Regions from separate parts of the Thermopolyspora sp. NPDC052614 genome, predicted to be linked through region 2. Evidence: predicted binding sites of a transcription regulator. Region 2 holds the regulator's gene; each other region holds the start of a gene.
What was found. The regulator LexA, encoded in region 2, represses DNA repair genes until DNA is damaged. The targets are predictions, from matches to a motif close to TCGAACANNTGTTCGA.
Positions count from the first base shown of each region.

Region 1 (9,861 bases), on a different contig from region 2:
GTCCTCGGCTGATCGATCCGGGCCGCTCGACCCGGCCGGGCGGCGGACAACGGCCTTCTTCCGGATGTCGAAGATCGGCGCCGGCCTCCTCAGCGGCATTTTTTGGGCGCAGTTGGCCGTGCCTTGACCAGTGGCAGAATTCATCGCGTGAGGGTGCTCATCGCGGACGATCAGCAACTGGTGCGGACGGGCTTCCAGATGATTCTCGACGCCCAGCCGGACATAGAGGTCGTGGCCGCCGTCGCCGACGGTGTGGAGGCGGTGGAGCAGGCCCGGCGGCTGCGGCCGGACGTGTGTCTGCTGGACATACGCATGCCCCGGCTCGACGGCCTGGAGGCCACCCGGCTGCTGGCCGGGCCCGGAGTCGCCGACCCGATGCGGGTGGTGATCGTGACCACCTTCGACCTGGACGAGTACGTCTACGGCGCGCTGCGCGCCGGGGCGTGCGGCTTCCTGCTCAAGGACAGCGGACCCACGCTGCTGATCGAGGCGGTGCGCGCGGCGGCGGTCGGCGACTCGCTGGTGTCGCCGTCGGTGACCGTCCGCCTGCTGAAGCACCTGGCCCAGCCGGTGACGCCGCAGGCCCGTCCCCCGCGCGAGCAGCTCACCGAACGCGAGATGGACGTGGTCCGGCTGGTGGCGCGGGGCCGTACCAACCAGGAGATCGCCGCCGAGCTGTTCGTCTCGTTGTCCACCGTGAAGACCCACCTCGGCAGCGTCCAGGCCAAGCTCGGCGCGCGGAACCGGGTGGAGATCGCCGCCTGGGCCTGGGAGTGCGGCCTGGTCGCCTGACGGGAGCCGCCGGCCGGGCGGTCGAGCGGGTATCAGGCCGGAACAGGGCCGAGCGGGGGCCGAACGCGTGTCCGGGATTAGCGGCGAGGCCGACGGGATAAATCACTGACAGCGGCACACAAACGCCACGCACCACACCCATCAGCGCATGCCGGGGGGAGAACATCATGCGCGTCGCCCTGTCCTCGGCCGGCCGGAGCGCCGTGCGGGTTCACGTGGCCCTCGCGGCCCAGGTGCTCGCGATGGCCGCGCTCGTGGTCTTCGAGGCGGCGCGGGGCGGCCCGCTGGCCGAGCGGATCGCGGCCGTCGGCGGCGATCCCCGGGCTCCGGGCGCTGAGAAGATCACGGGCGAGGTGACGCTGTTCGCGCTGCTGGTGCTGGCGGTGTTCGCCACCTCCGTCGCGGCTGCGGTGGCCTATCTGACCTGGTTACGCCGCGTACGCCGGAACGCCGTCTGGGCCTGGGTGATCCCGGGGGTCAACCTGATCGCGCCCCCTTTCGCGTTGCACGCCGCCTGGGAGGCGACGGGCCCCGCCGAGCGTCGCAGGCGGTGGTGGCTGCCGCTGCTCGCCGCCTGGTGGCTGAGCTGGCTCGCCGCCCTCGCCATGATCGTCGTTTCGGTGGGCACACATGAGGAGGGGCTGACCGGCCTGAACCCGGCCGCCGTCGCGGTGACCGCCCTCGCCGCCGCCCTCTGCGCGGCCACGGTCCGCGAGATCACCTACGGTACGGCCCGCCGCCCGGCCGCCACCCGCCCGTTCCTGCCTCCGCTGCGCCGCATCACGCCGCTCGCCGCGCCTCCCCGCCCCGCCGCGTCGCCGGCCACCCCTTCGGCCGAGGAGGATCACAGCCGGGTCGTGGGCGGCTGAAGCCGACCAAACGGGCGCGGCGGCTCAGGCGCCGACCATGTTGGCCCAGCCGGGGAAGACGCCCAGGACCTTCGCGTCACCGGTCGCCGGGGCGTGGGCGACGCTCTGGTAGAGGGCGCTCCAGGCGAACAATCTGCTCACGGCGGGCCTGCCGCCGAGCATGCGGACCGCCTCGTCGGCCAGGGTGATCTCGAAACGCCTGCCCACGTTGACCGCTTTGAAGTTGTATTGCAGGGCGTACCAGACGACCGCGCCGCCGTCCTTGGTCTTCAGCGCGTACGACCGGCCCGTCTGGGTGACTTCGCTCGTCTGGATCTGCCAGGAGGAGGCGGCGAAGAGCTTGCTGTTCTGGCGGAGCCCGTCGATCACGGGTATGACGGGGTTGTCGGCGTCGCCCTCCGCTGACCCCGCCAGCTTGGCGCGGTCCGCGATGACGCTGGGGTCGATGAGCGCGTCGGTGAATATCTTGGATTGCCTGACGGGGACGCTGCCGGGATCGGCCACGGTGACGTAGCCCTCGGCGTCACGGCTCAGCTCGGGCATGGGGCGGCTGAGGTACGCCACGTGGTGGACGCGCCAGGGGGCGTCCTTGCGGCTCTGCACGAAGATCGCGACGTCGCCCGTCATGCCGGGCCGCACCGCGCCGGCCGCGAACCACCGCGGGTACGACGAGAACCTGGGGATCGCGAACTCGGGGGCGAGACTCGGGGTCACGTCCTCGCCGAGCCGGAGCCGTACGGCGTGCACGGTCCGGGCGGTGCTCGCCTCCACCGACTTGCTCGCGGCCGTGTCGGGTTTGCTCATCGCGGCGAGATAGGCGCGCAGGATCCGGGTGGCCTCCGTCGGCGTGGTGGCCGGGGGCCGGGCGTTGGCCTCGGACGTTTTCTTCGGGTTCTTCGAGTTCTCCGAGGTCGGCTCGGAGCCGGAGGAACAGCCGGACAGCAACGTGCAGAGCGCCACGAGCGCGGCGGCGACCGCACGCGCCGTTCTCCTCGTTCGTCTCGGCGTTCCCGCCGGCCTCGGACGTCCCGGTGCGGGATCTTGGCTCGGATGCCCCGGCTCGGAACGGCTCGGCTCCGGACGTCCCGATCGCGAGCGCCCCGGCCCCGCGTGCCTGGAGACCGCGTGCCCGTACGCCGCGTGGCCGGATACCGCGTGGCCTGATACGGCACGACCGGAGATCGCGTGGCCGGATACCGCATGCCCGGTTCCGGCGAGCGCGAGGCCCGCGCGCTCCGGATCGGCGTGGCCCCGCCTGGAGCGGCCCCACGTGCGGTCCATCGGATGGCCCGTCACACCGCCCCCATCCCATGTCGCCGATGTCGTGTATAGACGAATTACACCTGATCGAACCAGGCGAGAGGTATCGAACCGGAAATCTCGCGTAGCGAAAGGATCACGCCCCCCGGCGTACGGTCGGGCCCGAGCTGCCTCCGCTGGCGTGCCACAGGGAGCGCGGCGGCCTCGTGACGCCGGGCGCGGGGCCGACGTCGGCGTAGGGGGAGATCCGGTAGCCGTTGCCGTACTCGATCGCCGCCCCGCCGACGCCCCCGCCGACGCCGCCGTCGGCCCGCCGCCCGGTCGCGCTCATCAGCGCCCGCGCCTCGGCGACGCCGCCGCCGCGCCAGGCGCGGTCCAGATCGACCAGGTTCCAGCAGTCGACCGCGCGTACCGAGACCGCCCGCGCGCCGGTGCGCCGTACCACGCCCCGCGCCACCAGCAGCCACGATCCGAACACGGTCGCCGCGCAGCGGCCCTGCACCGACTCGAAGAACGTCAGGTCGATCGGCCCGGTCGAATCCTCCAGCGTGGTGAAGATGATCCGCTGTCCCGACCGGATGGCGGGCGTCTGGGTGGCCACCTTCACCCCGGCCACCAGGATCTCCGCGCCGTTGCGGCGGCGGAGCAGGTCCTTGGCGCGGGTCACGCCGAGCGCGTCGAGCAGTTCGTCGTGGAAGCTGAGCACGTGGCGGCTGACGTCCAGGCCGAGGATCGTCAGTTCGGCCTCGACCGCCTCGGCCTCGGACATCTCCGGCAGTTCACCGGGGGTCACCCGGTCGGTGAAGCCCATGACGAGCTGGGTCTCCCCCACCCCCGACGACGCCCGCTCCAGCGCGCCCACCTGGGCGACCAGGTCGCGCCGGGTGAGCCGGCCGGGCCGCCAGCGCGGCTCGCCCGGCCGCAGGCCGTGCACCGCGTCGAAGCCGCCCACCTCGACGATTCGCTCGGCGATCGGGCGCGACGGCCGCGCCCGATCCCAGAAGTCCGCCAGGGACGTGTACGGCTGCCCGGCCACCATCCGGTCCACCTCGGCCTCCGAGATCCCCTTGACGGCCGAGAACGGGACCCGCAATCCGTGCCCGGCCGCGTTCAGGCCGCCGCCCGGCACAGGGCTCGGCGGCCCGCCGGGGCGGGCGTCCCCGGGGAGGCGTTCGACCCGCCAGGTGCGGCCGGAGCGGTTGACGTCCAGCGGGAGGATCGGCACGCCGCAGCGGCGGGCCTCGTCGAGGATCACGCGGGGCGGGTACATGCCCGGGTCGTGGGCGAGCACCCCGGCGAAGAACGCGGCGGTGTGGTGGCGTTTCAGCCACGCCGACTGGTAGGTGGGGAGCGCGAACGCCGCCGCGTGCGCCTTGCAGAAGCCGAACGCGCCGAACGCGTCGATGACGCGCCACGCCTCCTCGACGTCCGCCGGGCCGTACTCGGGCAGGACGTTGCGCCGGAACCACCCCCGCACGAGCTCGCGGCGCTCGGGGTCGCCGAGGCTACGGCGGATCTTCTCGGCCTCCGACAGGCCCTTCCCGGTCATGATGTCGATGATCTTCAGGACCTGCTCGTGGAAGACGACCACGCCGTTGGTCTCCTCCAGGGCCGCCCGCAGCTTCGGGTGCGGGTAGCGGGCCGACCGCCAGCCGTGCCGGGCCTCCAGGTACGGCGTGACCATGTCGGAGTTGACCGGTCCCGGGCGGAACAGCGAGATGTCCACGATCAGGTCGTGCATGCTGCGCGGCTCCAGTTTGGCGACGAGGTCGCGCTGGCCGGGCGACTCGATCTGGAAGCAGCCGATCGTGCGGGCCTCGCGGATCATGTCGTACGTCGCGGCGTCGTCGTGCGGGACCGCGTCGAGGTCGATCCGCTCGCCGTCCACCCGCTCGATCTCGTCCACCGCGTACGCCAGGGACGACTGCATGCGCACGCCGAGGACGTCGAGCTTGAGCAGCCCGGCCTCCTCCACGTCGTCCTTGTCGAACTGGCTCATCGGGAAGCCGAGCAGGCTGCGTTCGACGGGGGTGCGGTCGCGCAGGCCCGCGTTGCCGATGAGCACGCCGCACGGGTGCAGGGCGATGTGGCGGGGCAGGCCGTCCAGGCGTTCGGCGAGGCGGAACGTCGTCTCCAGGATCCGGTCGTTCAGCCCGCTCTGCCGCAGCTCGGGCAGGTCGGACAGGGCGGCGCGGATCTGGCGGGCGCGGATGTGCGGGAACGCCTTGGCGATCACGTCGATCTCGTGCGGGGGCAGGCCCATCGCCGCGCCCACGTCGCGGATGGCGCTGCGCGCCCGGTAGGTCTCCATCATCGACACGCAGGCGACGCGGGCCTCGCCGTACCGGTCGTGGATGGCGCGGTAGCAGTCGAGGCGGCGCGCCGACTCCACGTCGATGTCGATGTCGGGCAGGCCGACGCGGCCCTCGGACAGGAAGCGCTCCATGAGCAGGCCGTGGTCGAGGGGGTTCACCTCGCCGATCCGGATCAGGTAGGTGACCAGGCTGCCCGCGCCCGAGCCGCGGACGGCGCAGCGCACGCCCATGCCGCGGATCATGTCGGTGATTCCGGCGACGGCGACGAAGTAGCCGGACAGGCGCTTGCGCTCGATGATGTCGAGCTCCTCGGCGAGGCGGCGGCGGGCGTGTGTGGAACGTTCCAGGCCGCGTTCGTGCAGGCCGTCCTCGCAGCGGTGGCGCAGCAGCGGGACCGGGTCGCGGCCGATCTCGGGCAGGTGCAGGCGCGGCGGGTCGTTCCGCAGGGCGAGGACCTCCAGCGGGTCGAGCACGCAGCGGCGGGCGACGCGGCGGGTCGTGGCGAGCAGGCGCGCCATGCGCTCGGGGTCGGCGCCGCAGACGCGGCGGGCGACCAGGACCATCTCGGCGCCGGTCTTCAGGTAGGCGTGCGACGCCGAGCGCTCCACCGTGTACGGGTGCAGCGGGGCGAGGTTGCGGGCCGCGTCGAGCACGTGGCCGACCTGGTAGTCGGCGGGGCCGAGGAAGCGGACGGCGTTGGTGAGCACGGCGGGCAGGCCGGCCGACTCGGCGAGGGCGAGCATGCGGGTGGCGTTGCTCGCCTCGCGCGGGCCGTAGCGGTCCACCAGCTCGATCACGAGCGAGTCTCCGGCGGCGGCGCGCCAGCGGGCCAGCAGGGCGCGGGCCTGCTGGTCGCGGCGGGCGGCGACGGCGCGGCCGACGTCGGAGCAGGGGCCGAGCAGCACGAACAGGCCCTCGGCATGCTCGGCGATCATCTCCGGGGTGACCCGGGGGTCGCCGCGTTCGCCGGAGTGGGCGGCGGTGACCAGGCGGCACAGGTGGGGCCAGCCGTCGGAGCGGGCCAGCACGACCACCCGATCCGCCGTCCCGTTGTCCGGGTTGTCCACCGCTTGGGCCGACGAGCGGGCCACCGACCGGGCCGACGCCTTTCCTCCCGCCCGGTCCTCGCCCGACAGCGCCAGGTCGACGCCGACGACCGGGCCGAGGCCCGCCTCGTGGCACGCCTGGACGTGCTTGATCGCGCCGTAGAGGCCGTCGCGGTCGGTCAGCGCGAGGATGTCGGCGCCGTCGTCGGCGGCCTGGCGGACCAGGGCCGAGGGGAAGGCGGTGCCGTACCGGAGCGAATAGGCCGAGGCGACGTGCAGGTGCGGGAACGGATCCGCAGGCGAGGCCGTGGGCGGCGCGTCCCGGCGGAGGCGCGGGTCGATGCCCGGGTACGGGGTCGGGGCCATCAGTCCCACGCCCTCAGCAGGAGCCAGCCCTCGCTGGCGGTGTCATAGCGCAGTTCGTAGGTGCCCACGTCCTTGCCGGGGCTCGCCTCGACCCGCCAGAACCGGCGCTCGCCCGGGTCGGTCTCGGAGGTCTTCCACCATTCCCGGGCCACCACCCAGTGTTCGAGCACCTGGCGGACGACGTAGAGCCGGTCGCGCCAGACGAACTGGATGGGCTCGCCGTCTCGCGTCCACACCTCGATGGGGTCGCCGTAAAGTCTGCTCAAGACGGTTCGTCTCCCTGTGGCCTGCTGCGGAGCCACCCGGGGGAAGAACGGGCGTCGACGGATACATCGAACATATGTTCCCAGCGGCCGGGATGCAAGTCGCGACACGCCGCCCCCGGGATGCCGGCTTCGAGGCCGACTTCGAGGCCGACTTCAGGGCCGACACGGGCCACGCACGCCCGCCGCCCGGCCGGCGACCACCCGAGCGCCGCTCGACCCCGATCACCGTGGGTTCCGATACGGCGCAGGCCCTGTCCGAAAACCGTGGCGCCTCGGCCCCCTCCCGACCCCACGCCCTACCCCGCGGCAAACCGCTCTTTCGGAAAACAGGAGGACGGTCAGTATCTGTTCACAGAACCGCAACCGTTGTGCGACTTACTTGGTCTGGCTTTGGTCGCGCGATTTCGCCTACGTTCAGCGCACCAGTACGTGTTTTACGTGCGCTAGAGGTTCCTGGAGGCCTGCGTGCTTTCGTCCCGCATTACGTCCGGCTCCCGTCTTCTGGGACTGGCCGCCACCCTGACCGTGGCCGTGTCGCTCACCGCGGCCTGCGGATCCGCCCCCACCGAGCAGGCCGGTACGGCTAGCGCCTCGAAAGCCGCCACGGCGACCTCCGCGCAGGATCTCGGCGGCATGGACGCGCTGATCGCCGAGGCCAAGAAGGAGGGCCAGCTCAACGTCATCGCGCTGCCGCCGGACTGGGCCAACTACGGCGAGCTGATCTCCACATTCAAGACCAAGTACGGCATCAAGATCAACGAGGAGAACCCCGACGGGTCCAGCTCCGACGAGATCACCGCCGTGAAGACGCGCAAGGGCCAGGACCGGGCGCCCGACGTGCTCGACCTCGGCCAGGCGTTCGCGCTCAGCGGGGCGGCCGAGGGCCTGTTCGCGCCGTACAAGGTCGCCACCTGGGACAAGCTGCCCGCCGGGCTGAAGGACCCGAACGGCAACTGGTACAACGACTACGGCGGCTACATCTCCATCGGCTGCGACGCCAAGGCGGTCGGGACCTGCCCGAAGACCTTCGCCGACCTGCTCAAGCCCGAGTACAAGGGCAAGGTCGCGCTGAACGGCAACCCGACCAAGTCCGGCTCGGCGTTCGCCGGCGTGTTCGCCGCCTCGCTCGCCAACGGCGGGTCCTTCGACGACATCCAGCCCGGCCTCGACTTCTTCAAGAAGCTCAAGGAGTCCGGCAACTTCAACCCGGTCGAGACGACCACGGCGACCGTCGAGAAGGGCGAGACGCCGATCAGCATCGACTGGGACTACCTCAACGCCAAGTACGCCGACGAGTTCAACGCCAAGGGCCTGGACTGGCAGGTCGTGGTGCCGACCGACGGGCAGTACGCCGCGTACTACGCCCAGGCGATCAACAAGGACGCGCCGCACCCGGCCGCCGCGCGGCTGTGGATGGAGTTCCTCTACAGCCCCGAGGGCCAGAACCTCTACCTGAAGGGGTACGCGCGGCCGGCGCTGCTGCCCGCCATGGAGGCCGACAAGACCGCCGACGCCGCCCTGGTGGCCAAGCTGCCCAAGGTCGAGGGCACCCCGACGTTCCCGACCGAGGCGCAGGTGAAGAAGGCCCAGGAGGCCATCGCCACCGGCTGGTCCGCGGCCGTCGCCGGATGACGGGCAGGCCGGGAAGGACCCGGACCGGGCGCGGGCCGCTGGCACGCGTCCGGTCGGCGGGCTGGCTCGCCGCGGTCCCGCTGCTCGTCTTCTACGCGGTGGTGTTCGGCGGGCCCGCGATCATGATTCTCATCGGGGCGTTCACCGTCCAGGGAGAGCCGGGCCTCGGCAACATGGTCGAGTCGCTGCAGGGCGGCTATCTCGTCGCGCTGATCGGCAGCGTGCAGCTGTCGGCCGTGGTGGCGATCGCGGGGGCGGTGCTGGGGACGTTCCTCGCCCAGGCGGTGGTGACCTCGCGGTCCCGGCTGCTGCGCGAGGGCGTGCTCACCGCCTCCGGGGTGCTCGCCAACTTCGGCGGGGTGCCGCTCGCCTTCCTGTGGATCGCCACGCTGGGCAACGCCGGGGTCGTCACGACCTCGCTGGGACTGTCCACCATCGGATGGAGTCTGTATAACTTCTGGGGTCTCGCCCTGGTCTATCTGTACTTCTCCGTGCCGCTGATGGTGCTGGTGATGGCGCCCGCGCTGGACGGGCTGCGGCCCCAGTGGCGGGAGGCGGCGCAGAACAGCGGCGCCTCCGCCTGGCAGTTCTGGCGGTGGGTCGGCATCCCGGTGCTCGCCCCGTCGCTGCTCGGCGGGGTGGTGCTGCTGTTCGGCGGGGCGTTCGCCGCGTACGCCACGGCCGCGGCGATGGTGGGCGCCACCGTGCCGCTGATCACCCTGCAGATCGGCGACGCGCTCTCCGGCAACGTGCTCGTCGGGCACGAGAACGTGGCGCTCGCCCTCAGCCTGGACATGATCGTGGTGGCCGGCCTGGTCATGGCCGTCTACCTGCCGCTGCAACGCAGGAGCGCCCGATGGCTGCGCTGACCCCGATCCGCACCACGGCCCCCACCACGGCCCACACGACGGCCCGTGAGAGGCCCGGAACGCGACGCGGGAGGGCCCGATGGCCACACTGACCCCGGCCCCGGCCGTCCTCACCGACACCGCCGCCCCAGGTCCCGCCGCCACCGGGCGGGGACGCGTCCGCAAGGTGCGCGTCTGGCGGGGCGTGGTGCTGGCGGTCGCCGCGCTGTACTTCCTGGTGCCGATGCTGGCCGCGTTCGTGTTCACGGTGAACATCCCGAACGTGGGGTTCACCCTCGACGCCTACGCGCGGATCTTCACCGTGGAGGGCTTCACCGGCAGTCTGCTGCTGTCGCTTGGGCTCGCCGCCGCCACGATCGTGCTGGTGCTGGTGCTGCTGCTGCCCGCGATGCTCGCCGTACGGCTGAGCGCGCCGAGGCTGAAGCCGCTCCTCGAGGTGCTGTGCA
Region 1 covers NZ_JBFATZ010000003.1:73,585-83,445, forward strand. The annotation lists gene AB0K60_RS06895 (LLM class F420-dependent oxidoreductase) at 1-12, shown strand, start outside; gene AB0K60_RS06900 (response regulator transcription factor) at 148-792, shown strand; gene AB0K60_RS06905 (DUF4328 domain-containing protein) at 960-1,661, shown strand; gene AB0K60_RS06910 (hypothetical protein) at 1,686-2,621, opposite strand; gene dnaE (DNA polymerase III subunit alpha) at 3,058-6,648, opposite strand; gene AB0K60_RS06920 (DUF6504 family protein) at 6,648-6,914, opposite strand; gene AB0K60_RS06925 (extracellular solute-binding protein) at 7,380-8,546, shown strand; gene AB0K60_RS06930 (ABC transporter permease subunit) at 8,543-9,415, shown strand; gene AB0K60_RS06935 (ABC transporter permease subunit) at 9,495-9,861, shown strand, end outside.
Region 1: a site for LexA is predicted at 6,981-6,996, ahead of AB0K60_RS06920 (DUF6504 family protein). Genes of this name have one in related genera too.

Region 2 (9,861 bases):
CGTACGGCTGATTGCGGATGAAAGGGTGATTCAAGCCGACTTCAGGTGAAGATGGAACCATGGACCTGATCCCCATCGGTGAGGCGGCCCGCATGCTCGGCGTCAACGCCTCGGCGCTGCGCTACTACGAGGAGCGCGGCCTGGTCGGTCCGGCGGGCCGCGTCGGCGGCAGGCGCGTGTACGGCAGGGCCGAGCTGCGCCGGCTCGCCTTCGTGCACATGGCCCAGACGATGGGCTTCAGCCTCGACACCATCGCCGAGGTGCTGGACCGGCCGGGCGACCGGTGGCGCGAGGTCCTCGTCGAGCGCATCGCCGCCCTCGACGAGCTGATCGCCCAGGCCCGCGAGACGCAGCGCTTTCTCGCCCACGCCCTGGAGTGCCGGGCCGAACATCCGGTGCAGGAGTGCCCGACGCTCACCGCCGTGCTCGACCGGCGGCTCGCCGGCGCGAGCCTCGCCGAAATCGCCGCCGACCACCACTCCGGCTCGTCCCACCACGCCGTGACGCCCTCGGGCTGACCCGGCGGCGGGTGCGCCGTGGCCGGGCGCGCGGCGTGCGGCCCGCGGCGGCCCGCATGTCAGGGCATCGGGTCCAGCATTCGATGGGGCTCGCGCAGGGCGCGGCTCACCGGGTCCTGGCGCTGGCAGCTGGCGCCGGGGCCGGGCCGTATCTCCACCTCCTCCAAGGGGACCGGCGTACGGCAGGTGTCGCAGATCGTGGTGCCGACCAGGCGGGTGCCGCAGGCGACGTGGAAGTACAGGCGGCGCGGGCCGTTCGCGGTCAGGTGGCGTTCGCCCCAGCTCGCCAACGTGAACATCGGGGCCCACAGGTCGCGGCCCATCTCCGTCAGGACGTACTCGTCGCGGGGCGGCGTGTCCTGGTAGCGCCGCCGTTCCATGATCCCGGCGTCGACGAGGGTCTGCAGCCGCTGCGCGAGCACGGCCCTGGGCAGGTCCAGGTGGGCGAGGAAGTCGCCGAAGCGGCGGACGCCGTAGAGGGCGTCGCGGATCACCAGGAACGTCCAGCGCTCGCCGATCAGTTCCAGCGCGCGGGCGAGGGAGCAGTCCTGGCCCGCGTAGTTCTTGCCCAGCCCCATACCGGGATCCTAGTTCATTCACCGAACTTACGTGTGTTACGGTTTGGGCCATAGTTCAATGAATGAACCAACCCGGAAGGCCCGGCATGACCGTCACCTCCGTGCAATCCCCTGCTCCTCCCGTCCCGGCGACCGCGCGTTCGACCCTGGTGGTGTCGTGCGCCGCCCTCCTCCTCGTTCTGATCAACTACACGGTCCCCGCGGTGACGCTCCCCCTGACGGCGGCCGGGCTGGGCGCGGGGGTCACCGGGCCGGTGTGGATCCTCAACGGCGTCACCCTCGGCATGGCCGCCCTGCTGCTGATCGCCGGTGTGATCGCCGACGATCGCGGGCGCCGCCGCACCTACCTGGGCGGCATGGCGCTGTTCGCCGTCGCGAGCGTCGCGGCCGCCGCCGCCCCCGGCACCGCCGTGTTCGTCACCGCCCGGGTGCTGCAGGGCGCGGCGAGCGCCGCCCTGCTCGCCGCCGGACTGGGCGCGGTCGGCCACGCGTACCCGGCCGGGCCCGAACGGCTCAAGGCCACCGGCCGCTACGGCGCGATGCTCGGCCTCGGCATCCTCATCGGCCCCTTCGTCGCCTCGGGCGTCACCGCCGTCGCCGGCTGGCGCGGCACCTACTGGCTGATCGCCGTCGCCGCCGTGCTGCTGCTCGTCCTCGGCGCCCGCCTGCTGCCCGAGTCGCGCGCGGACCGGCCACGCAGCCTCGACCTGCCGGGCGTCGTCACGCTCGGCCTCGGCCTGGCCGCGCTGCTCACCGGCATCACCGAGGGCCGGCTGGGCTGGACGCGTCCCATCGTCCCGATCGCCCTGGGCCTGGCGGCGGTCCTGTTCCTGGCGTTCACGCTCATCGAACGGCGTCGCGCGGAGCCGATGCTCGACCTGAGCCTGCTGCGCCGGCCGCTGTTCGCCGTCGCCTCCGCCGGGGCGTTCGTCGTCGGCCTCGCCGTCGTCGGCCCCATGACGTTCCTGCCGACCGTGCTGCAGCTCGCCCACGGCGTCACCCCGTTCGGCACCGCCGTGCTGTCCAGCGTCTGGTCCGGCGCCTCGTTCCTGGTCGCCCTCCAGGCACGCCGCGTACGGCTCGGCGGCCGGGCCCTGCTCGCCCTCGGCATGCTGCTGTCCGCCGCCGGCTACCTGCCCCTGCTCGGCATCGGCGGCCACTGGTCCCCGCCCCTGACCGTCCTCGGCCTGCTCATCGCGGGCGTCGGCAGCGGCTTCATCAACGCCGCCCTCACCCACCTGTCCATCGAGAGCGTCCCGCCCAGCCAGGGCAGCATGGGCGCGGGCGCCAACAGCACCGCCCGCTACGTCGGCTCGGCCCTCGGCATCGCCGCGATCGCCTCCGTGGCAGGCCTGCGCGGCTTCGCCGACGGCGTCGGCATCACCCTGCTCGCCGGCGCCGCCCTCGTCGCCCTGACCGCCCTCGCCACGTTCCTCGTCCGCAGGGCCTGACCGCCCCAGCGCCGGCCCCGGATCCTGCAACCGCGCCGAGCGCCTGGCCTCCTCCGAGGCCAGGCGCTCGCCGTATCAGCCATCATGTCGATGGCCGAGACGGAACCGGTTGTTGCTCAAACCGGTTGTTGTTCAAACCAGTTGTTGCTCAGCTGCAGCCGCTGGTGCTGCCGCAGCCCTCGCAGACGTAGCAACTGCCCGCCGGGCGCATCTTCGTGCCGCAGGTCATGCACAGCGGGGCGTCGGCGGTGCGGCCCATGTGGCTTTCCAGGGCCTCCATGGTGCTGTGCGGCTCCGGCTCGACGGGGCGCTTCGGCTCGACGGGCTTGGGCGTCTCCTCGATCGGGGCGGACTGGGCCAGGGCCTCCGGGTCGACCTCCTGCAGGGCGCCCGGGTCCTCGCCGCGGGCCTGGGCGGCGCGCTCGCTCGCGGAGAAGATCCCGAGGGCGGCGCGCTCCTCGTAGGGGAGGTGGTCCAGGGCGAGCCTGCGGAAGATGTAGTCCATCACCGAGGCGGCCATGCGGATGTCCGGGTCGTCGGTCATGCCGGCCGGCTCGAAGCGCATGTTCACGAACTTGCTGACGAACGTCTCCAGCGGCACGCCGTACTGCAGGCCCACCGAGATCGCGACGGAGAAGGCGTCCATCACGCCCGCGAGCGTGGAGCCCTGCTTGGACATCTTGAGGAAGACCTCGCCGAGCCCGTCGTCGGGGTAGGACGAGGCGGTCATGTAGCCCTTGGCGCCGCCCACGGTGAACCGGGTCGTGGTGCTCGGCCGCTTGTGCGGCAGGCGACGCCGCGTGGGCCGCGGCACCTCGATCACCTTGACGGCCGGCTCCTCGGCCTTCTTGTCCTTGTCGCCGTTCTTGGCCGCCGACAGCGGCTGGCCCACCTTGCAGTTGTCCCGGTAGACGGCCAGGGCCTTCAGACCGAGCTTCCAGCCCTCCATGTAGACCTGCTCGATGTCTTCCACCGTGGCCGATTCGGGAAGATTGACCGTTTTGCTGATCGCGCCGGACAGGAACGGCTGGGTGGCGGCCATCATGCGGACGTGGCCCATCGGCGCGATGGCCCGCTCGCCCATCGCGCAGTCGAAGACCTCGTAGTGCTCGGGCCGCAGGCCGGGAGCGTCGATGACGTGACCGTGCTCGGCGATGTGCTCGACGATGGCCTCAACCTGCTCAGGCTGGTAGCCGAGCTGCTTGAGGGCGCGCGGGATCGTCTGGTTCACGATCTGCATGGAGCCGCCGCCGACGAGCTTCTTGAACTTGACCAGGGCCAGATCGGGCTCGATACCCGTGGTGTCACAGTCCATCATCAAGCCGATGGTTCCGGTCGGAGCCAACAGGCTGGCCTGCGCGTTGCGGTAGCCGTGGCGCTCGCCGAGGCGCAGGCACTCCTGCCACTGGCGGGTCGCCTCGGCGTGGATGGACTTGGCCATCGGCTCGATGGTGCGCAGGTCGTCGTTGGCGCCCGCGTGCTTGCGCATGACGCGCTTGTGGGCCTCGGCGTTGCGCTCGTAGCCGTCGTACGTGCCGACGACGCCGGCGAGTTCGGCGCTGCGGCGGTAGGAGGTGCCGGTCATCAGCGAGGTGATGGCGGCGGCGAGGGCGCGGCCGCCATCGGAGTCGTAGGCGTGGCCGGTGGCCATCAGCAGCGCGCCCAGGTTGGCGTAGCCGATGCCGAGCTGGCGGTAGGCGCGGGTGGTCTCGCGGATCTTCTCGGTGGGGAAGTCGGCGAAGGTGATGGAAATGTCCATCGCGGTGATGATCAATTCGACGATCTTCACGAAACGCTCGACGTCGAAGGTGTCATCGTCGGTCAGGAATTTCAGGAGATTGATGGAGGCGAGATTGCAGGACGAATTGTCCAGGTGCATATATTCGCTGCACGGGTTGCTCGCCGTGATTCGACCGGTTTCCGGGGAAGTGTGCCAGTCGTTGATGGTGTCGTCGTACTGAATGCCCGGGTCCGCGCACTCCCAGGCGGCCTGGGCCATCTTGCGGAACAGCGCCTTGGCGTCCACCTTTTCAATGACCTCGCCGCTCAGCCGGGCCCGGAGGCCGAACTGCTCGCCCCGCTCGACGGCGCGCATGAACTCGTCGGTGACCCGCACCGAGTTGTTGGCGTTCTGGTACTGGACCGACACGATGTCCTTGCCGCCGAGGTCCATGTCGAATCCGGCGTCGCGGAGGGCGCGGATCTTGTCCTCTTCGCGGGCCTTGGTCTCGATGAACTCCTCGATGTCGGGGTGGTCCACGTCGAGCACGACCATCTTCGCGGCCCGCCGGGTGGCGCCGCCCGACTTGATCGTGCCGGCCGAGGCGTCGGCGCCGCGCATGAAGGACACCGGGCCGCTCGCCGTACCGCCGCTGGACAGCAGCTCCTTGCTGGAGCGGATGCGGGAGAGGTTCACCCCGGAGCCGGAGCCGCCCTTGAAGATGACCCCCTCCTCCTTGTACCAGTCGAGGATCGACTCCATCGTGTCGTCCACGGACAGGATGAAACAGGCGGAGACCTGCTGCGGGGAGGCGGTGCCGACGTTGAACCAGACCGGCGAGTTGAACGCGAAGAGCTGGTGGACCAGGGCGTACTTCAGCTCGTGCTCGAAGATCTCGGCGTCCTCGTCGGAGGCGAAGTAGCCGTGCTCGCGGCCGGTGCGCACGTAGACCCCGACCACGCGGTCCACGAGCTGCTTGAGGCTCCACTCGCGCTGGGGGGTGCCGACGGCGCCGCGGAAGTACTTGGTGGTGACGATGTTGGCGGCGTTCACCGACCAGAAGGTGGGGAACTCCACGCCGCGCTGCTCGAAATTGACCGAGCCGTCGCGCCAGTTGGTCATGACGACGTCACGACGCTCCCAGTCGATCTCGTCATAGGGGTGCACGCCGGGAGTGGTGAAGATCCGCTTCATCTTCAGGCCGGTCCTGCGCCCCCGCTTGCCTCCGCGCGGGGCCGCCCCGCCGGTGGCCTCGCTTGCGGTGTCGGTCATGACTCCCCCTTCCGGGCTCCGCGGAGCCCTTGGTCGAACCGCCGGGCCCCCGCCGAGCCCGGTGCCGGATTGTCCGGGCCCGCCGCCGGGCCCGGTGTTGGACACACGTCGTCCGCGCGCCGCGGCTCCATGACTCTCATGGGGCAAGGAGCCGTTCGCCCGACCCCTGAAGGCCCCCTGAGACCCCTGGTGCCCCTGTGAGGCCCTGTGAGGCACTGCCCCGGCGCGCCTGTTCCTCGCCTTGTCGATCGCTTGTTGATCCGCCGGATTCACGCCCGCTGTTCGTCGCGGACAGCGCGTAGTTGCTTGATCTCGGCCTCGAAGTCGGCAAGTGTCTCGAAGCCGCGGTAGACCGACGCGAACCTGAGGTAGGCCACCTCGTCCAGGTCGCGCAACGGGCCGAGGATGGCGAGCCCCACCTCGTTGGAGGGGATCTCGGCGACGCCGGTCGCCCGGATGGCCTCCTCCACCCGCTGGCCGAGCTTGGCCAGCGAGTCCTCACTGACCGGCCTTCCCTGGCAGGCCCGCCGTACGCCGGCGATGACCTTGTCGCGGGAGAAGGGCTCGGTCACCCCGCTGCGCTTGCTCACCATGAGCAGCACGGTCTCCTGTGTGGTGAACCTGCGCCCGCACTCGGGGCAGGTGCGCCTGCGGCGGATCGCCGCGCCGTCCTCGGTGGAACGGCTGTCGATGACCCTGGTGTCCGGGTGTCGGCAGAATGGGCAGTGCATCGCGCCGTTTCCCCCTTTCCCCAGGACCCCCGGACTTCACGGAACGCTCGCGCACGCCCTGCGGCGTACCACAGTGCGGTAATGGAAACACAAGCTATGGTGAAGTACAGCGGTGTAACTACTACATCTTGTGGTCCCCACCCTAGAAGTGCCCAACCGTGAGCGCAAGTCGAGAGCGGCACCCGGCCGCGAAAGCACTGCTCACCGGCCACAAGACGGCTGCGCCGTCGGCGTGTCGCAACGGGCGGCCGGGACGCGGGTGCGGCTGTGTGACCACGGCAAACGATGCGCCAGAGGGGACATCCGGAACAGACGGGAACTTCCCCGTCACGCGTCAAACGGCGAGCGAACGGCGAGGTTCGGTCAATGGCCGGCCAAGGCGGCCAAGGCGGCAGGGGCGGCGAGGCGGTCCGCGGACGCGATGCTCATGCCGACCCGCGTGCCCAGCAGCAGCGCCCCCGCAACGGCCACCAGGACCGCCACCGCCACCAGGACCCGGCCCCGTCTGGTCAGCCGGACCGGCCGCCGCCCCACCGGCGGCCGCCTCATCGGCCGCCGTCGCTCCGGCCGCCGTCGGGCCGGCTGCCGTCGGGCCACGGTCTCGCGCCCGTAGGCCGCCGTAGCGCCCCGCCGCGCCCTCCCGACCGGCCGCGACCCCGCACCGCCCCCGGCCGCCCCGGCAGGCGCCGTATCGGGGCCCCGGCGCTTCTTCGCGGCGACCCGCGAGTCGGGCGCCGGGGGCGGAGGCCTGTGGCCGGAGGCGCGGCGCGGCGGAGGCGGGGTGGTCCTCGCCGCAAGCTCCGAATCGCGTGACGGCACGGATTCGGTGCGCGGGCCGGAGCTTTTCCGGATCTTTCCCGCTTTGGCCGATCGCATTGCGCACGTAATCGGGATGACCGGGGCAAGGTGTTCGGCGGGCGCTCGGCCGGGAGACGATGTGGCGCTCGCGCGAGCGGGCTCGCCAGGGGGTCTGATCCGGGATGTTGACGCGTCGGGCCGCATTGCCGCCTCCCTAACCGCGAGAATCGGATTCAGAAGTAAGATCGAAATCGAACACCATATCGATCGAACTCCCGTACGATGTTGTACACCACGGCACCGTCATTTTCGAGGACTCTCGAACAATTGTTTGATGATGATCTTGAATAGAGGTACGGTCGCTGTGTGCGACACAAAGAATACGGATCGGAAGGTCGGCACGTGACCGGGTTCGACGGGTCACGCCGCGAGGAGGATTCATGACCGAAAACAACGAGGCGGGCACACCCGTCGACTTGGCGGTACGCCGACGCGACTCCCTGGGGCTCACCCCCCGGCAGCGCAAGATTCTCGAGGTGATCCGCGACTCGGTGCAGCGGCGCGGCTATCCGCCCTCGATGCGCGAGATCGGCGAGGCCGTCCAGCTCACCAGCACCTCGAGCGTGTCGCACCAGCTCACCGCGCTGCAGCGCAAGGGCTACCTGCGCCGCGACCCGCACCGCCCGCGCGCGCTGGAGGTGCGGCTGCCCGGTGAGCCGGTGCTGTGGGTGGACCCCGACGCGGGCACGGAGGAGCCCGGCATCAACCGCCCCACGGCCGCCTACGTGCCGCTGGTGGGCCGCATCGCCGCCGGTGGGCCGATCCTCGCCGAGGAGCGGGTCGAGGACGTCTTCGCGCTGCCCAAGCAGCTCGTCGGCGAGGGCACGCTGTTCCTCCTCCAAGTGGCCGGAGACTCGATGATCGAGGCCGCGATCGCCGACGGCGACTGGGTGGTGGTGCGCCAGCAGCCCGTCGCCGACAACGGCGACATCGTCGCGGCCATGATCGACGGCGAGGCGACGGTCAAGACCTTCAAGCGCAAGGACGGCCACGTCTGGCTCGTCCCGCAGAACTCCTCCTACGATCCGATCCCCGGCGACGAGGCCACGGTTCTGGGTCGCGTGGTGGCCGTCCTCCGCCGCCTCTGACCTCTTCGCGCGCTCCTCGGGCCACCCCAGGCCGCCTCCGGGCGGCCTGGGAGCCGCGGCATCTGCCGATCATCCCGCCATCGGCGCATGGACGTGCTTCGAGGGGCCTGCGGACGCCGCGCACGGGGGCGGCGGCGCACGGCCGGGCGTCGTGTCGGCCACGTGAGGTGGGCACCGGCCTGCCTGCCGCCGGATGAGCGGCGACCGCCCCCGACGAGCCGAGAGTGACGGGTGCGGGGTAAGCGATCAGATCGCCGGGCCGCGAAGCGCCGGGAGAGCTTGACGCTCCGGCACCGGCCCAGCAGCGCTCGGCGGGTCCAGCAGCGCCCGGCGGGGCCGACAGAGACCCCGCCGGGGGACGTTCACCCGACGGACGCCGTCAGGGGACGATGTTGACCAGCTTCGGCGCGCGGACGATCACCTTGCGGGGGGCGCCGGACAGGTAGCCCTGGACCTTCTCCGAGGCGAGCGCCAGGGCCTCCAGGTCGGCGTCGGAGATGTCCGGGGAGACCTCCAGGCGGTCCCTGACCTTGCCGGCGACCTGGACGACGCAGGTGACCGACTCGACGACCAGCAGGGCGGGGTCGGCCTCGGGCCAGGGGGCGCGGGCGATCGTCGGGCCGTGGCCCAGCCGCTCCCAGCCCTCCTCGGCCGCGTACGGCGCGACCAGGGAGAGCATGATGGCCAGCGTCTCGGCGGCCTCGCGGACGGCGGGGTCGGCCGCGCCGGGGCCGGAGTCGATCGCCTTGCGGATGGCCGAGGTCAGCTCCATCATGCGGGCCACGGCGACGTTGAACCGCTGCGCCTCGATCAGCCGGGTGACCTCGTCGATCGTGCGGTGGGTGACCCGGCGCAGTTCCTCGTGGCCGCCCGCGAAGGAGATGCCGGGGGCGGTGGCGGCCCCGGCCTCGACCATCACGCGGAAGGCGCGGGACAGGAACTTCTGCGACGCGCCCGGCGAGACGTCGGCCCAGTCGATGTCGTCCTCCGGCGGCCCGGCGAAGACCATGGTCAGCCGGATCGCGTCGACGCCGAACTCCTCGATCTGCTGGCCCAGATCGACGCCGTTGCCCAGCGACTTCGACATGGCCTTGCCGCCGTTGATCACCTGGCCCTGGTTGAGCAGCCGGGTGAACGGCTCGGTGAAGTCGACCATGCCCATGTCGTACAGGACCTTGGTGAAGAACCGCGCGTACAGCAGGTGCAGCACGGCGTGCTCCACGCCGCCCACGTACTGGTCGATCGGGCCCCACCTGCGCACCGGCTCCTGGTCGAACGGCGCGTCCTCCAGCTGGGGCGAGCAGTACCGCAGGAAGTACCAGGAGGAGTCGACGAAGGTGTCCATCGTGTCGGTGTCCCGCTTGGCGGGGCCGCCGCACTTGGGGCAGTCGACGTTGACCCACTCGGTGGCCGAGGCCAGCGGGGAGACGCCCTTGGGCGCCAGGGCCTCGCCGCGCAGGTCGGGCAGGGTGACCGGCAGCTGGTCGTCCGGTACGGGGACCTCGCCGCAGTCGGGGCAGTGGATGATCGGGATCGGCGTGCCCCAGAACCGCTGGCGGGACAGCAGCCAGTCGCGCAGCCGGTAGTTGACCGCGGCGGTGCCGGTGCCGTCGGCCTCCAGGATCTCGATGATCTTCGCGATCGC
Region 2 covers NZ_JBFATZ010000001.1:180,407-190,267, reverse strand. The annotation lists gene AB0K60_RS00760 (MerR family transcriptional regulator) at 60-518, shown strand; gene AB0K60_RS00755 (helix-turn-helix domain-containing protein) at 578-1,096, opposite strand; gene AB0K60_RS00750 (MFS transporter) at 1,159-2,547, shown strand; gene AB0K60_RS00745 (vitamin B12-dependent ribonucleotide reductase) at 2,696-5,539, opposite strand; gene nrdR (transcriptional regulator NrdR) at 5,809-6,270, opposite strand; gene AB0K60_RS00735 (hypothetical protein) at 6,634-6,819, opposite strand; gene lexA (transcriptional repressor LexA) at 7,509-8,216, shown strand; gene leuS (leucine--tRNA ligase) at 8,596-9,861, opposite strand, start outside.

Region 3 (9,861 bases), on a different contig from region 2:
GGTGTTGCCGCTGACCCGCCGGGAGGGCGGCAGCGCCCGCGCGTTCGGCACCCTGGCCCAGCGGCTGCGCGCCGGCCGCCCGGTCTGCCTGCCGGCCGAGCGGGACCTCACCGACAGCGGCGTGGAGGTCGATTTCTTCGGGGCCAGGACCCGGATGGCGCCCGGCCCGGCGCTGCTCGCGCTGCAGACCGGTGCGGCGCTGCTGCCGGCCACCATGTGGTTCGAGGGCGACGGGTGGGGGCTGCGCGTCCACGACGAGATCCCGGTCCCGCAGGAGGGTACCCGGCAGGAGAAGGTGCAGGTCATGACCCAGGCGATGGCGGCGGCGTTCGAGGAGGGCATCCGCGAGCACCTGGAGGACTGGCACATGATGCAGCGCCTGTGGCTCGAGGACCTGGAGCCGCGTCCCGCGCGGCCGGCGAGCGGCTCGTGAGGACCGGGCCGTGAGAATCGGACTGGTCTGTCCGTACGACTTCGACGTGCCGGGCGGCGTGCAGGCGCACGTGCGGGACCTGGCCGAGGCGCTGCTGAAGGACGGGCACCACGTCTCGGTGATCGCGCCGTCCGCCGAGGACGCGCCGCTGCCGCCGTACGTGGTCCCGGCGGGGCGGTCGGTGCCGGTGCCGTACAACGGGGCGGTGGCGCGGCTGGCGTTCGGGTTCCTGTCGGCCAACCGGGTGCGCAAATGGGTGCGCGAGGGGCGCTTCGACGTGCTGCACGTGCACGAGCCGCAGGTGCCCTCGGTGGGGCTGCTCGCCTGCTGGGTGGCGCGCGGGCCGATCGTGGCCACCTGGCACTCGTCGGTGTCCCGGTCGCGGGTGCTCGCGGTGTCCGCCCCGATGCTGCAAAGCGCGCTTGAGAAGATCACCGGCCGCATCGTGGTCTCCGAGGCCGCGCGCAAGACGCTGGTCGAGCACATCGGCGGCGACGCGGTGATCATCCCCAACGGGGTGACCGTCGATCGGTACGCCACCGGCGAGCCGCTGCCGGGCTGGGAGGGGAAGGGGCAGGTCATCGGCTTCCTCGGGCGCATCGACGAGCCGCGCAAGGGGCTGCCGGTGCTGCTGGACGCCTTCGCGCGGCTCGCCCCCCGGCGCGCCGACCTGCGGTTGCTGATCGCCGGGCCCGGCGACGGCGACGAGGTGCGCCAGCGGGTGCCCGAGCCGTACCGGGACCGGGTGGTCATGCTCGGCATGGTGAGCGAGGCCGACAAGGTGCGCGTCTACCACACGGTGGACGTGTTCTGCGCCCCCAACCTCGGCGGCGAGAGCTTCGGCATCGTGCTCACCGAGGCGATGTCGGCCGGGGCGCCGATCCTGGCCAGCGACATTCCCGCGTTCCGCCGGGTGCTGGGGGAGGGGCAGGCCGGGGCGCTGTTCGAGACCGGCAACGCCGAGTCGCTCGCCGACGAGGCCGCCCGGCTGCTCGACGACCCGGAGCGGCGGGCCAAGCTGTCGGACGAGGCCCGGGTGGCGGTGCGCCGGTACGACTGGTCGACGGTGGCGCGCGACGTGGTGCGCGTGTACGAGACGGTGACCGCCACCCAGACCGGCACCCAGACCGGCGTCACCGAGGACGAGGACCGGTGACGCCGCCGTCCAGGCCGCCCTCGATCGCCGGGCCCGTGGCACCCGCCGGTCGTGCGGGGCCCGGAGGTGAGGGGCCCGGTCGTGAGGGGCTGGGGCACGCGATGCGAAGGGGACGCGTCGGGGTACGGCGATGAACGCTACATTGATCATGGTGGTAGGCGCGATCGTGGTGCTCACCGCCGTCTACATCTCCTGGCGGGCGGGGCGGCTGGACCGGCTGCACATCCGGCTGGAGACCGCCCGCGAGGCCATCGACGCCGCCCTGGTACGGCGCGCCGCCGTCGCCCTCGAACTGGCCGCCTCCCGCCTGCTCGACCCGGCGACCAGTCTCGTGCTCGCCTCGGCGGCCCACCACGCCCGCACCGCCGGCCCGGAGGACCGCGAGCCCGCCGAGAGCGACCTGTCCAAGACCCTGCGCGCGGTCGTCGACCAGGAACGTTTCCGCGACCGCATGGCCGAGGCGCCCGGCGGCCCGGAGCTGATGGCCGAGCTCGACGCCGCCGTGGCGAAGGTGGTGTACTCCCGCCGCTTCTACAACAACGCGGTCGCCGTCACCCGCGCCGCCCACCGCCGCTGGCTGGTCCGTACGCTCCGGCTCGCGGGCCGTACCGAGACGCCGCAGTTCTTTGAGATGGACGACGATCCTCCGAAGGCGTTTACAACCGAGAAGTAAGGGATCATCGGTAAGCTTCTCCCGATTTGGTGGAAAATGGGAGGAGTCTTCGGTGCGCTTGACTCGGATGGCCTGTGTCGTCCTGGCAGGTGGGGCGCTCCTGGCCCCCGCGGCGTGTTCCTCGTCGGACGAGGCCGCGGCCAAGCCGCCCCAGGGTGCGTCGCAGTCGGAGTCGCCGGCCGCCTCCCAGCCGCCGCCCTCCCATCCGTTCACCGGCGCGGCCACCGCCCGGCGCAACCCGGTGCTCGCCGTGAAGGTCGAGAACACCGCCGCGGGCAAACCGCAGATGGGCCTGAAGAGCGCCGACATCGTCTACATCGAGCAGGTCGAGGGCGGCCTCACCCGCCTGATGGCCATCTTCTCCTCCCGGATGCCGGCCAAGGTCGGCCCGGTCCGCAGCGCCCGCATCTCCGACCTGCACATCCTTCCGATGTTCGGCAAGCCCGCCCTGGCGTACTCGGGCGTGCAGACCAAGATGATCCCCTTCGTGCAGAAGGCCTCCCTGTACGACGTCTCCGACAGCGCCGCCCCCGGGGCCTACCAGCGCGAGCCCGGCCGGTTCGCGCCGTACAACCTGGTCGCCTCGCCGCGCAAACTGCTCGCCAAGGCGCCGGAGGCGTCCAAGGCCAAGGACATCGGCTTCACCTTCGGCGACGCCCCGGAGGGCGGCACCGAGCGCAGGACCTTCAGCGTGCGCTACCCGGCGGCGCGTTTCACCTTCGGCTGGTCGCAGCAGCAGAAACGGTGGCTGATCTGGCAGGACGGTAAGCGCGACATGGCGGCAGAGGGCGGCCAGCTCGGCGCCCCCACCGTCGTGGTGCAGTACGTCAAGACCACCCGATCGCAGTTCCACGACGTCAACGGCAGCTACACGCCGCTGGTGCAGACCGTGGGCAAGGGCCGGGCGGTCGTGCTGCGCGACGGCAAGGCCTACCAGGCGCGCTGGTCGCGGTCGAGCGAGGAGGAGGGGACCACCTTCACCACGCCCGACGGGCAGCCGATGCCGTTCGCCAAGGGCCAGGTCTGGGTGGTGCTCGCCGCGCCCAAACCCGTGCAGCCCTAGCCTGCACCTAACCTGCCCCCAGCCTGCCCCTAACCTGACGCGCGATTGGCCGGGTCGTACAGGATCCAGGGACGACATGGACGCGGTGGCACGTCCGTGGGCAGATCGGACAGCACGTATCCTAAGCCTGAACGCCGAAAGTCCCCATCGTGAGGTAGGACCGTGTCCAGCAGCCCCGAGACCACCGACAGCACCGTCACCGGAACCACGCCCGAGGTGGGCACCGCGCGGGTGAAGCGCGGCATGGCCGAAATGCTCAAGGGCGGCGTCATCATGGACGTCGTCACCCCCGAGCAGGCCAAGATCGCCGAGGACGCGGGGGCCGTCGCCGTCATGGCCCTGGAGCGCGTCCCCGCCGACATCCGCGCCCAGGGCGGAGTGGCCCGGATGAGCGACCCCGACATGATCGAGGGCATCATCAACGCCGTCTCCATCCCGGTGATGGCCAAGGCCAGGATCGGCCACTTCGTCGAGGCGCAGGTGCTGCAGGCGCTCGGCGTCGACTACATCGACGAGTCCGAGGTGCTCACCCCCGCCGACGAGGCCAACCACATCGACAAGTGGGCCTTCACCGTGCCCTTCGTGTGCGGCGCCACCAACCTGGGCGAGGCGCTGCGCCGCATCGCCGAGGGCGCGGCCATGATCCGCTCCAAGGGCGAGGCGGGCACCGGCAACGTGGTCGAGGCGACCCGGCACATGCGCCAGATCCGCGCCGACCTGCGGCGGCTCACCGTGCTCGACGACACCGAGCTGTACGCCGCGGCCAAGGAGCTGCGCGCGCCGTACGAGCTGGTGGCCGAGGTGGCGAAGACCGGCAAGCTGCCGGTGGTGCTGTTCACCGCCGGAGGCATCGCCACCCCCGCCGACGCGGCGATGATGATGCAGCTCGGGGCGGAGGGCGTGTTCGTCGGCTCGGGCATCTTCAAGTCCGGCGACCCGGCCAAGCGGGCGGCGGCGATTGTGAAGGCCACCACGTTCCACGACGACCCCGACGTGATCGCGAAGGTGTCGCGCGGGCTCGGCGAGCCGATGGTCGGCATCAACGTCTCCACGCTCGCCGACAGCGAGCGCCTCGCCACCCGCGGCTGGTGATCGGGCGTCGGCACGGCGGCGACCGGGCGTCCGGCCCGGCGTGCCGTGCCGACGCATCGATCCGGCCGACTCGACCGATCCGGCCGGGTCGGCCGAACCTGCCGACCGGGCCGACCTGGACGACCTGGACGACCCGGCTGACCTGGGCGACCCGGCCGACCGGGACGAACCTGAAATGACTCCGAAAGGACCGCTTGTGGCGACTGTGCCTGCCATCGGAGTGCTCGCGCTCCAGGGCGACGTGCGCGAGCACATGCGCGCACTCGCCTCCTCCGGCGTGCGCGCCGTGGCCGTGCGCCGGCCCGCCGAGCTGGCGGCCGTGGACGCCCTGGTGATCCCCGGCGGCGAGTCCACGACCATGTGGAAGCTGGCCGAGGCGTTCGAACTGCTGGAACCGCTGCGACTGCGGATCAAGGAGGGCATGCCCGCCTACGGGTCCTGCGCCGGGATGATCATGCTCGCCGACCGCATCGAGGGCGGCGTCGAGGGCCAGCAGACGATCGGCGGCATCGACATGTCGGTCCGCCGCAACGCGTTCGGCCGGCAGGTCGATTCGTTCGAGGCCGACATTGACTTCGCCGATCGCGGCACGATCCGCGCCGTCTTCATCCGGGCGCCATGGGTCGAGTCGGTCGGCCCGGGCGTCGAGGTCCTCGGCCGCGTCCCCGGCGGCGCCGGGCGATCCGACGCCTCCGCTCCCCGGGACGCATCCCGCGGCGACGGCGACGAGGCGGGCGCACGGACCCCCGCGGCTCGTCCGGGAGCGGTCGCCGACCCCGCCGGTGACGATAGGATCGTCGCGGTCCGGCAGGGACCGCTGCTCGCCACGTCGTTCCACCCCGAACTCACCGGGGACTGGCGGGTGCATTCGTACTTTGTCGAGATGGTAAGGGAGCTCTAGGCGATGTCCGGCCACTCCAAATGGGCGACGACGAAGCACAAGAAAGCCGCGCTCGACGCCAAGCGGGGCAAGCTGTTCGCCAAGCTCATCAAGAACGTCGAGGTCGCGGCGCGGACCGGCGGTCCGGATCCCGACGGCAACCCCACGCTCTTCGACGCGATCCAGAAGGCGCGCAAGAACTCGGTGCCGATCGACAACATCGAGCGGGCGCGCAAGCGTGGCGGTGGCCTGGAGGCCGGCGGAGCCGAGTACCAGACGATCACCTACGAGGGCTACGGGCCCGGGGGCGTCGCCCTGCTGATCGAGTGCCTCACCGACAACCGCAACCGCGCGGCCTCCGAGGTGCGCGTCGCGATGACCCGCAACGGCGGCTCGATGGCCGACCCCGGCTCGGTGGCGTACATGTTCAACCGCAAGGGCGTCGTCATCGTCCCCAAGACGGACGGCCTGACCGAGGACGACGTGCTCACCGCCGTCCTGGACGCCGGCGCCGAGGAGGTCAACGACCTCGGCGAGTCCTTCGAGGTGGTCTCCGAGGCGAGCGACCTGATCCCGGTCCGCAAGGCCCTGCAGGACGCGGGCATCGACTACGAGTCGGCCGAGGCGTCGTTCCTGCCCTCCATCAGCGTCCCCCTCGACGAGGAGGGCGCCAAGAAGGTCTTCCGCCTCATCGACGCGCTCGAGGACAGCGACGACGTCCAGAACGTGTACGCCAACTTCGACGTCAGCGACGAGATCATGGAGAAGATCAACGCCTGACGCCGCCGCCGCGACATCCTGCGACATCCGCGAAATCCCGCCGTCCTGCCGCTTCCAGAGGCCCGGCGCGTTGTAAGGTCGGACACGCGAACGCGTGTTCGGTGGGCAGGGAGGGCATGTGCGGGTGCTGGGCGTCGATCCGGGGCTGACCCGGTGCGGGCTCGGGGCCGTCGAGGGGCGGCCCGGCAGCCCGCTCGCCTTGATCAAGGTAGGCGTGGTGCGCACGCCGTCCGACGACGAGATCGGGGCGCGCCTCATCGCCATCGAGGCGGGCATCGAGGCGTGGCTCGACGAGGTCCGCCCCGACGTGGTCGCCGTGGAGCGCCTGTTCGCGCAGGTGAACATCCGCACGGTGATGGGGGTCGCGCAGGCGTCCGGCGTGGTCATCGCGTGCGCCGCGCGGCGCGGGCTCCCCGTCGCGCTGCACACGCCGAGCGAGGTCAAGGCCGCGATCACCGGGTACGGCAACGCGGACAAGCGGCAGATCGGCGCCATGGTCACCCGGCTGCTGCGCCTGGACGCGCCGCCCAAACCCGCCGACGCCGCCGACGCCCTGGCCCTGGCCATCTGCAACGTCTGGCGCGGCGGGGCGCAGGACCGCATCTCCGCCGCCGTCGCCCGCGCCAGAAGCGGCGCCCGCGGTGCCGCCCGCGCCGCCGCCCGTCCCGTGCTCGGCGTCCGCCGGGCCGCGCCACCCAGGAAGGTCGAGGAATGATCGCCTCTGTCGAGGGCACCGTCGCCCGGCTGGCCCCCGACGGGGCCGTCATCGAGGTGGGCGGCGTCGGCGTCCTGGTGCACTGCACGCCCGGCACCCTCGCGACGCTGCGGGTGGGGGAGCGGGCCCGGCTCGCCACCTCCCTGGTCGTGCGCGAGGAGTCCCTCACCCTGTACGGCTTCGCCGACGACGACGAGCGCGCCGTCTTCGAGCTGCTGCAGACCGCCGGCGGCGTCGGCCCCCGGCTCGCGCTGGCGATGCTCGCCGTGCACACCCCGAACGCGCTGCGCGTCGCGGTGGCGAGCGCCGACGTCAAGGCGCTGACCCAGGTGCCCGGCATCGGCCAGAAGGGCGCCCAGCGCATCATCGTCGAGCTGAAGAACAGGCTCGGCACCCCCGAGGAGGCCGTCAACGCCGCCCTCAGCGGCGAGCGTCCCGTGGTCTCGCCGTGGCGCGACCAGGTGCACTCCGGCCTGGTCGGCCTCGGCTACTCCGCCCGCGACGCCGACGAGGCCGTGGCCGCCGTCGCCCCCCAGGCCGACGCCGACATCGCCGCGGGCCGTACCCCCGACATCGCCGCCCTGCTCAAGGCCGCCCTCCGCGCCCTCAGCGTCCGGTAGGCCCGCCGATGACCACCCCCGGCGGCCACGCGCACGGAACCCGGCGGCCCCCCGACCCGTGGAACGGAGGCCCGCATGGGTGCTGAGCGTGACCTCGTGTCCCCCGACGCCGAAGGGGACGAGCGCGCGATCGAGGCGGCGCTGCGGCCCAAACGCCTGGAGGAGTTCATCGGCCAGGCGCGGGTGCGCGAGCAGCTGTCGCTGGTGCTGCAGAGCGCGCTGGGCCGGGGCCGCCCGCCGGACCACATCCTGATGAGCGGCTCGCCGGGGCTCGGGAAGACCACCCTCGCCATGATCATCGCGGCCGAGCTGGGCGTGCCGCTGCGGGTCACCTCCGGGCCCGCGCTGGAGCGCGCGGGCGACCTGGCGGCGATCCTGTCCACGCTCTCGGAGGGGGAGGTGCTGTTCATCGACGAGATCCACCGCACCGCCCGGCCCGCCGAGGAGATGCTGTACATGGCGATGGAGGACTTCCGCGTCGACATCGTCGTGGGCAAGGGGCCGGGCGCGACCGCGATCCCGCTCGACATCGCCCCGTTCACGCTGGTCGGCGCCACCACGCGGGCCGGTCTGCTGCCGGCGCCGCTGCGCGACCGGTTCGGCTTCGTGGCGCACATGGACTTCTACGACGTCGCCGAGCTGGAGCGGGTGCTGCACCGGTCGGCGCGCCTGCTCGCGGTCGAGCTGCCCGAGGAGGGCGCGCACGAGATCGCCCGCCGCTCGCGCGGCACCCCGCGCATCGCCAACCGCCTGCTGCGCCGCGTCCGCGACTTCGCCGAGGTGCGCACCGGCGGCGTGATCACCCGCGAGGTCGCCTCCGCCGCGCTGGAGTTGTACGAGGTGGACGCCGAAGGGCTCGACCGGCTCGACCGGGCGGTGCTGCACGCGCTGCTGCACCGCTTCGGCGGCGGCCCGGTCGGCCTGTCCACGCTCGCCGTGGCCATCGGCGAGGAGCCGGAGACCGTCGAGGTGGTCGCCGAGCCCTTCCTCGTCCGCCAGGGTTTACTCGCCCGCACCCCCAGGGGACGGGTCGCCACCGCCGCCGCCTGGCTCCACCTGGGCCTGCCCCCGCCGCCCGACGCGTTCGGCGCGCCCCCGGCCCCGACCCTCTCCGACGGTTCGGCAACCGATGCATGAGGCCGGCCCGTGACGCCGATCTGAGACGATGGACACCGATCCGCGGGCGCCGCTTTCCGAATCGTGACCGTGGCTTTGCCCGCTGCGAGTGACGCGGCTGGCCGACCCAGCGTCAGAGACGCGGTACAGTTGTGATCACAGAACGGTCACTAGGTCTCGAAGCGGGAACTTTCCCGCGTGCTGGATCGTGGGTTCGTTGCCGGGCCTTGACCGGCTCGCCTACACTCCCTGCCTTGGCTGGCCGTGGAGGCTGACGAGCGCGGCGGCCCGGCCAAGCGTTCTCGCGTACAGACCTCCGGCGCGAAGGCCGGGCACCCTCGTAGTGGAAGGACGGCCCCGTGCAGGGCAATCCGATTGGGACATTTCTGCCACTGATCCTGTTGGTCGTGGTCTTCTACTTCCTGCTCATCCGCCCGCAGCGCAAGCGGCAGCAGGAACAGCTACGCATGCAGTCGAGCCTCACCCCGGGCACGCGGGTGATGACCACCACGGGCCTGTTCGGCACCGTCGTGGCGGTCGAGGACGATGAGATGGTGCTGGAGGTGGCCCCGGGCGTCGAGACCCGCTGGCTGAAGGCGGCCGTCGGCCGGGTGGTCGTTCCGGGCGACGCGCCGGTGGACGCCGAGCCCGTGGATGCCGAGCCCGTGGACGACGAGCCCGTGGACGGCGGTGAGGACGGCCTGCGGGACGCGACCGCCGACGACGGCGACTCGTCCTCCAAAAAGTCCTGATCACACCACCACAGTCCCCTTATCCGGAAAGAACCGACGACCAGTGGCCTCACCAACCAGAAGCCGGAACAAGCCGGGGCGCACGCTCCTCATACTTCTGGCGATCATCCTTGCCATGGCGGGGGTGACCGCTCTGCAAAAGGCGTTCATCCCCCAGTACGGCCTCGACCTCGCGGGTGGCACGACGGTGACGTTGTCGCCGATCACGCCCAACGGGACCTCTCCCTCCCAGGAGAGCCTCGACCTGGCCGTGAACATCATCCGCGACCGCGTCAACGGCACCGGGATCTCCGACGCCGAGACGGTGCGGTCGGGGGACAACATCGTCATCTCCGTGCCGGGCAAGGGCCAGGAGGAGGTCCTCAAGCTCGTCGGTACCACCGCCGAACTGCGGTTCCGCCAGGTGCTCGCGGTGGCCCCGGCGAAGATGGAGCCGGTGGTGCCCACCGAGGCGCCGACCCCGTCGGGCACTCCCGCCCCCTCCGCCTCCCCCTCGGCCAAGCCGCAGGGGACCGCCTCGGCGAGCCCCAGCGCCTCGCCCGCCGGCCGCGCCCTGTCGCAGGCCCTCGTCAACCCCAAGC
Region 3 covers NZ_JBFATZ010000022.1:23,717-33,577, forward strand. The annotation lists gene AB0K60_RS31925 (phosphatidylinositol mannoside acyltransferase) at 1-433, shown strand, start outside; gene AB0K60_RS31930 (glycosyltransferase family 4 protein) at 444-1,589, shown strand; gene AB0K60_RS31935 (hypothetical protein) at 1,720-2,262, shown strand; gene AB0K60_RS31940 (DUF3048 domain-containing protein) at 2,315-3,325, shown strand; gene pdxS (pyridoxal 5'-phosphate synthase lyase subunit PdxS) at 3,488-4,417, shown strand; gene pdxT (pyridoxal 5'-phosphate synthase glutaminase subunit PdxT) at 4,614-5,318, shown strand; gene AB0K60_RS31955 (YebC/PmpR family DNA-binding transcriptional regulator) at 5,322-6,077, shown strand; gene ruvC (crossover junction endodeoxyribonuclease RuvC) at 6,196-6,792, shown strand; gene ruvA (Holliday junction branch migration protein RuvA) at 6,789-7,412, shown strand; gene ruvB (Holliday junction branch migration DNA helicase RuvB) at 7,488-8,549, shown strand; gene yajC (preprotein translocase subunit YajC) at 8,888-9,280, shown strand; gene secD (protein translocase subunit SecD) at 9,396-9,861, shown strand, end outside.
Region 3: a site for LexA is predicted at 6,164-6,179, ahead of ruvC (crossover junction endodeoxyribonuclease RuvC). Genes of this name have one in related genera too.